2 linked regions of the Streptomyces venezuelae genome follow. The protein of the gene in region 1 binds, or shares a complex with, the protein of each later gene. Links are inferred from orthologs where the notes say so. Each region holds a gene or a part of one and is shown on either strand. Other genes may lie near its edges.

Region 1 (3,269 bases):
GAGGAAACCGGTCCTATGCGGAGGCGGGCTTGGCGCCGAGCAGCACGGCGTCGCGGCCGTCCTCCTCGGCGAGCTGCACCTTGACCGTCTCCCGCAGCGACGTGGGGAGGTTCTTGCCCACGTAGTCGGCACGGATGGGCAGTTCGCGGTGGCCGCGGTCGACGAGGACGGCGAGCTGCACCGCGCGGGGGCGGCCGATGTCGTTCAGCGCGTCGAGGGCGGCGCGGATGGTGCGGCCGGAGAAGAGCACGTCGTCGACGAGGACGACCAGGCGGCCGTCGATGCCGTCACCGGGGATGTCGGTGCGGGCCAGCGCGCGCGGGGGGTGCATGCGCAGGTCGTCGCGGTACATGGTGATGTCGAGGGAGCCGACCGGGATCGTGCGGCCGGTGATCTCTTCGAGCTTCTCGGCGAGCCTGCGGGCGAGGAAGACGCCACGGGTGGGGATGCCGAGGAGGACCACGTCGTCGGCGCCCTTGGCGCGCTCGACGATCTCGTGGGCGATGCGGGTCAGTACCCGCGCGATGTCGGGGCCCTCGAGTACGGGGCGCGCGACAGCGGAGTCTTTGGTGTCCTGCGTGTCCATATGAAACGGACCTCCTTCTCCGCCTCACGGGACGGACATTAAAGGACGTCGAAATTGCGCCAGCCAGACTACCAGTACTTACGACCGAGCACGTCATGGGCCTCCACCGAAGGGGCGGTAAGGACCTTTCGGCTTGACGCAGGCAAGTAACGCTGCGTAACCTCACAGTGAGTTACCAGCCACGCGGCGGAGCCGCCTGATTGTCGCAGCGTCCGGGGAGCTATATGTCCAGCGAATACGCCAAGCAGCTCGGGGCCAAGCTCCGCGCGATCCGTACCCAGCAGGGCCTTTCCCTCCACGGAGTCGAGGAGAAGTCCCAGGGACGCTGGAAGGCGGTCGTCGTGGGGTCGTACGAGCGCGGCGACCGTGCCGTGACCGTGCAGCGCCTCGCCGAGCTGGCGGACTTCTACGGCGTCCCGGTCCAGGAGCTCCTGCCCGGTACGGCGCCCGGTGGCGCCGCCGAGCCGCCGCCGAAGCTCGTGCTCGACCTGGAGCGTCTTGCCCACGTCCCGCAGGAGAAGGCGGGCCCGCTGCAGCGGTATGCCGCCACGATCCAGTCGCAGCGCGGTGACTACAACGGCAAGGTGCTCTCGATCCGCCAGGACGACCTGCGCACCCTGGCCGTGATCTATGACCAGTCGCCCTCGGTCCTGACCGAGCAGCTCATCAGCTGGGGCGTCCTGGACGCGGACGCGCGCCGCGCCGTCGCCCACGAAGAGGTCTGAGCCCGCTCCGGGAGACTTCAGCAGAAACGTACCGCCGGGGTTGTGGTGGCCGAAAGGCCGCCGCAACCCCGGCGGTTTTCTGTGTTGTCGGAGGTTGTCGGACGTTGTCCGACAGAGAGGCCGTACGGAGAAAAGTCGGAGGGCCCGCAGCGTATTGCTGCGGGCCCTCCGGATGACGATACCGAGGTTTTACGCCTCGTCCCGGCGCAGGGACGGCTTCAGGTCCTTGAAGCGTCCGAGCAGACCGTTCACAAAGGACGGCGACTCGTCCGTGGAGAACTCCTTGGCGAGCTGGACCGCCTCGTCGAGCACCACCGCGTCGGGCGTGGCGTCGACCCAGACGAGTTCGTAGGCCCCGAGCCGCAGGATGTTCCGGTCGACGACCGGCATGCGGTCCAGGGTCCATCCGACGGCGTACTGCGAGATGAGTTCGTCGATGCGGCGTTCGTGCTCCGCGTATCCCTCGACGAGCTCCATCGTGTACTCGCTCACCGGCGGCTGCCGGGTGTCGGACCGCGAGTGGCGCACCCAGTCCGCGAGGACCGTCAGGACGTCGGTACCGCGCTGGTCTGCCTCGAAGAGGATCTGGAAGGCGCGCTTGCGGGCCGTGTTACGAGCAGCCACGGTTAGCTGTTCACCCGGCCGAGGTAGCTGCTGTCACGGGTGTCGACCTTGATCTTCTCGCCCGTGGTGATGAAGAGCGGCACCTGGATCTGGTGGCCGGTCTCCAGCGTGGCGGGCTTGGTGCCACCGGTGGAGCGGTCGCCCTGGACGCCCGGCTCGGTCTCCTGGATGACCAGCTCGACGGCGGCGGGGAGCTCGACGTAGAGCACCGAGCCCTCGTGCTGGGCGACGGAGGCGGTGAAGCCCTCGATCAGGAAGTTGGCGGCGTCGCCGACGGCCTTGCGGTCGACGTGCAGCTGGTCGTAGGTCTCCATGTCCATGAAGACGAAGTACTCGCCGTCCATGTAGGAGAACTGCATGTCGCGCTTGTCGATCGTGGCCGTGTCGACCTTGACGCCGGCGTTGAACGTCTTGTCGACGACCTTGCCGGAGAGCACGTTCTTGAGCTTGGTGCGCACGAAGGCCGGGCCCTTGCCGGGCTTGACGTGCTGGAACTCGACGACGGACCAGAGCTGGCCGCCTTCGAGCTTGAGCACCAGGCCGTTCTTGAGGTCGTTCGTGGAAGCCACGGTTGCGGAATCTCCTGCACTGACTGACTGGTGGACGACCCCGGGCGCGCACGCGCCTTCAGAGCGCGAGCAGTTCCTTGGTCGTGATGGTGAGTAGCTCGGGTCCGCCGTCCGCCTCGGGGCGCACGACGAGCGTGTCATCGATCCGGACACCACCCCGGCCAGGGAGGTGAACCCCCGGTTCGACGGTGACCGGCACGCAGACGTCCAGTTTACCCATGGCCGCGGGCGCCAATTGAGGGTCCTCGTCGATTTCGAGCCCCACACCGTGTCCGGTGCTGGGAGCGAGCCCTTCCGCATGGCCCGCGGAGTCCAGTACGTGGCGTGCGGCGCGGTCGACGTCGCGGCAGGCGGCGCCGGGTGCGAGGGCCTCGCGGCCGGCCCGCTGCGCGGCGAAGACGACGTCGTACAACTCGATCTGCCAGTCGGCGGGTGACGTGCCGATGACGAACGTACGCCCGATCTCGCAGCGATAGCCGCGGTAGCTGGCGCCCAGACATACGGAGAGGAAGTCCCCCTCCTCCACGCGCCGGTCGGTGGGCCGGTGGCCGCCCCTGCCGGAGTTCGGTCCTGTCCCGACGGAGGTCGCGAAGGCGGGTCCGTCCGCGCCGTGGTCGACGAGCCGCCGCTCCAGCTCCAGCGCCAGATGCCGCTCCGTTCGCCCGACGAGGATGGACTCGAGCAGCTCCCCCAACGCCTGATCGGCGATTTCGGCGGCGACCCGCAGACAGGAGAGCTCGTCCTCGTCCTTCACGAGCCGCAACT
Region 2 (3,150 bases), 3.6 Mb from region 1 along the record:
ATCGTGTTGACGCCGGTGACCTTGACCGAGAAGACCGCCTCGACGGCCTGCTTGATCTGGGTCTTGTTGGCGCCCGGAGCCACGATGAACGTGTACTTGCCCTCGTCGAGCAGCGCGTACGACTTCTCGGAGACGACCGGCTTGACGAGGACGTCGCGCGGGTCCGAGAAGGACTTGCTCAGCGGGGTGGGCTCAACGGCGATCTTGCCCTCGGTCGCGATGCGCTTCGCCTTGGCGACGCGCGCGGCCTTGGCGGCCTTCGCGGCCTTGGACGCGATGCTCTGGTGACGGATAGCCATCAGGCTTCGCTCCCTTCGGTCTCATCGGCCTTGGTGGGGCCAGACACGAAGGACTCGAAGGCGGCCTTGGTGAAGACCACGTCGTCCGAGACGAGCACGTCGTACGTGTTCAGCTGGCCCGGCTCCAGGATGTGCACCTGGGGCAGGTTGCGGGCGGAGAGCAGCGAAGCCTCGTCCGAGCGCTCGATGACCAGGAGCACGTTCTTGCGCTCACTGACCTTGCCGAGCAGGCTCTTCGCGGCCTTCGTCGAGATCTCGCCCTCGACCACGCCGGAGACGACGTGGATGCGGGAGTTGCGCGCCCGGTCGGTGAGGGCGTGACGCAGAGCGGCAGCCTTCATCTTCTTGGGAGTGCGCTGGGAGTAGTCACGCGGCACGGGGCCGTGGACGACGCCACCGCCGGCGAACTGCGGCGCACGGGTCGAACCCTGGCGCGCGCGGCCGGTGCCCTTCTGGCGGTAAGGCTTCTTGCCACCACCACGGACTTCGCCGCGGGTCTTGGTCTTGTGCGTGCCCTGACGGGCCGCGGCCAGCTGAGCGACGACGACCTGGTGGATCAGCGGGATGCTGATCTTCTCGACGTCGAAGATCTCCGCGGGGAGCTCGACCGTCCCGGTCTTGTCGCCTGCCGGCGAAAGGATGTCAATGGTGCTCATGGGTTACCTCAGGCCCCCTTGGCCGCGGTACGGACCAGGACGAGGCCGCCGTTCGGACCAGGAACCGCGCCCTTGATGAGCAGCAGGCCCTTCTCCGCGTCAACGGCGTGGACGGTCAGGTTCTGGGTGGTGACCCGCTCGTTGCCCATGCGACCCGCCATGCGCATGCCCTTGAAGACACGGCCGGGGGTGGCACAGCCACCGATGGAACCGGGCTTGCGGTGCACGCGGTGGGCACCGTGGGAGGCCTTGCCACCGTGGAAGTTGTGACGCTTCATCACACCGGCGAAGCCCTTGCCCTTGCTCTTGCCGGTGACGTCGACCTTGATACCGGCCTCGAACGTCTCGGCAGTCAGCTCCTGGCCGAGGGTGTACTCGCTGGCACCAGCGGTACGGATCTCGACGAGGTGGCGACGGGGGGTCACGTCGGCCTTGGCGAAGTGGCCCTTGAGGGGCTTGTTCACCTTGCGCGGGTCGATCTCGCCGAAGGCGATCTGGACCGACTCGTAGCCGTCGCTGTCATTCGTACGGACCTGGGTAACGACGCAGGGCCCGGCCTTGACCACGGTCACCGGGACGACACGGTTGTTCTCGTCCCAGACCTGGGTCATGCCGAGCTTCTCGCCCAGGATGCCCTTGATCTGCTTGGTCATCTTCTTCGCGCCCTTCAGAGCTTGATCTCGATGTCAACGCCGGCCGGAAGGTCCAGGCGCATCAGCGAGTCAACGGTCTTGGGGGTCGGGTCGAGGATGTCGATCAGGCGCTTGTGCGTGCGCATCTCGAAGTGCTCGCGAGAGTCCTTGTACTTGTGCGGCGACTTGATGACGCAGTACACGTTCTTCTCAGTGGGCAGCGGCACCGGGCCCGCGACCGACGCACCAGTGCGGGTCACCGTCTCGACGATCTTCTTCGCCGAGGAGTCGATGACCTCGTGGTCGTAGGCCTTGAGCCGGATGCGGATCTTCTGTCCCGCCATGGCTACTTAGTAGTCCTTCGTCTCGAACGCTCTGGCTCCCGGGAGGCCCTTTTTTCTACCTCCTCCGACCCACGCGGTCGGGCGTGTCGCAGTCCCGCTCACACAGTTCTCCCGAAGGAGTTCCCTGCTAGGGGCTGCGGCCCTCGCTGACCGCGGGTCCGGGGGAAGAAACCCACCGGGCGCCTGGCCGAGCAACCGCACCGCACTTCCCGAAAGATTCCCGTACGTCCGCCCCAGCGCTGCCGTCCAGGTCCTCGCGGACCCGTGGGGCAGATAAGGCGACGAGTACTGTGGGACTCGCTTCCGGTCCTCCCGGCGGGAGGCGCGCAGCATCGGCACTCAACCGAGCAACCAGGACAGTCTGCCATACGGGGCACGTGTGGTGCCAATCGAGCGGAAGACATTACCCGCTGAGTGACGGAGATCAAACCCGGGGCGGGCGCGACGCGCCGGTGACGGCTTCGGGGAGGGTGGACGGGTGAGCGACGCAACCTCCCCCGCCCCCCGCTTCCTCCCCCGGAAGTACATCAACCCCCGCTTCGAGGAGGACGTGGCCTTCTCATACGTGAGCGGCCCGCCCGAGTACGCGGAGGAGACGACCCGCCCGGTCCGGTACGTGGCCGTGGCGGACGACGACGGCACCGTCACCACCTACGTGTGGGCGTGCGACGAGGACGACGCGGCGGGCTGGATCATACGGAGGGACGCGGGGACGCGGGCGGTGAACGCGGGCGGCGTGTGGCTGCGCCGCCTACGGGCCGGCAAGGAGCGGGGCGTACCGCCGACGAGAGTGCTGCAGGAGCTGACCAGCGAGGCCCTGGGGGCGCTCCCGGGCTCACTCACGACCTCCCCGGACCTGGCCTCCCTCTACGCCCTGGCGGACCAGCCCTACCGCCGCACCGTGTGGAGGTCGTGCCGTGCGGCGCTCCAGGGCCTGGCGATCGGCGACGCGATGGGCCGCCCGCTCTCCGGGCTGGGGCTGGACCGCATCACCGCCGTCTACGGCCCCTGGCAATCGATGGAGCTCCCTCTCTCCTCCGACGGCACGGTACGGGTCTCGGACCAGACGCAGCTGACGCTGGCGGTAGGGGAGGCGCTGGCGGAGGTGGCGGTACGGGCCCCGTTGCCGGAGGCAGAGGCGAGGCAGGCGCTCACGGTACGGGGCGCCGTCCCTGCCCCACCCTGGCTGACCCCCGGGGCGGTGACGACGGCCCTGCGC

The links.
Region 2: the proteins of nusB (region 1) and rpsJ are in contact, whole or in part, in a solved structure (PDB 3D3B), measured with the Escherichia coli proteins. The link is inferred for Streptomyces venezuelae from one-to-one orthologs.

The regions. Positions count from the first base shown.
Region 1 is NZ_CP029191.1:1,210,035-1,213,303, forward strand. The notes cover bases 219-3,174. They hold nusB (transcription antitermination factor NusB), read right to left. Parts: upstream 1,936-3,174; coding sequence 1,501-1,935; downstream 219-1,500. Other genes in these bases: pyrR (bifunctional pyr operon transcriptional regulator/uracil phosphoribosyltransferase PyrR), read right to left, coding at 219-586; bldD (transcriptional regulator BldD), read left to right, coding at 811-1,311; efp (elongation factor P), read right to left, coding at 1,938-2,504; DEJ49_RS05305 (aminopeptidase P family protein), read right to left, coding at 2,563-3,174. In the rest of the region: more of pyrR, read right to left, coding at 14-218; more of DEJ49_RS05305, read right to left, coding at 3,175-3,269. UniProt on the Escherichia coli protein: Part of the processive rRNA transcription and antitermination complex (rrnTAC). The complex forms an RNA-chaperone ring around the RNA exit tunnel of RNA polymerase (RNAP).
Region 2 is NZ_CP029191.1:4,833,312-4,836,461, reverse strand. The notes cover bases 278-3,114. They hold rpsJ (30S ribosomal protein S10), read right to left. Parts: upstream 1,932-3,114; coding sequence 1,623-1,931; downstream 278-1,622. Other genes in these bases: DEJ49_RS21965 (ADP-ribosylglycohydrolase family protein), read left to right, coding at 2,410-3,114; rplC (50S ribosomal protein L3), read right to left, coding at 964-1,608; rplD (50S ribosomal protein L4), read right to left, coding at 299-955; rplW (50S ribosomal protein L23), read right to left, coding at 278-299. Outside these bases: more of rplW, read right to left, coding at 1-277; more of DEJ49_RS21965, read left to right, coding at 3,115-3,150. UniProt on the Escherichia coli protein: Involved in the binding of tRNA to the ribosomes. Part of the processive rRNA transcription and antitermination complex (rrnTAC). The complex forms an RNA-chaperone ring around the RNA exit tunnel of RNA polymerase (RNAP).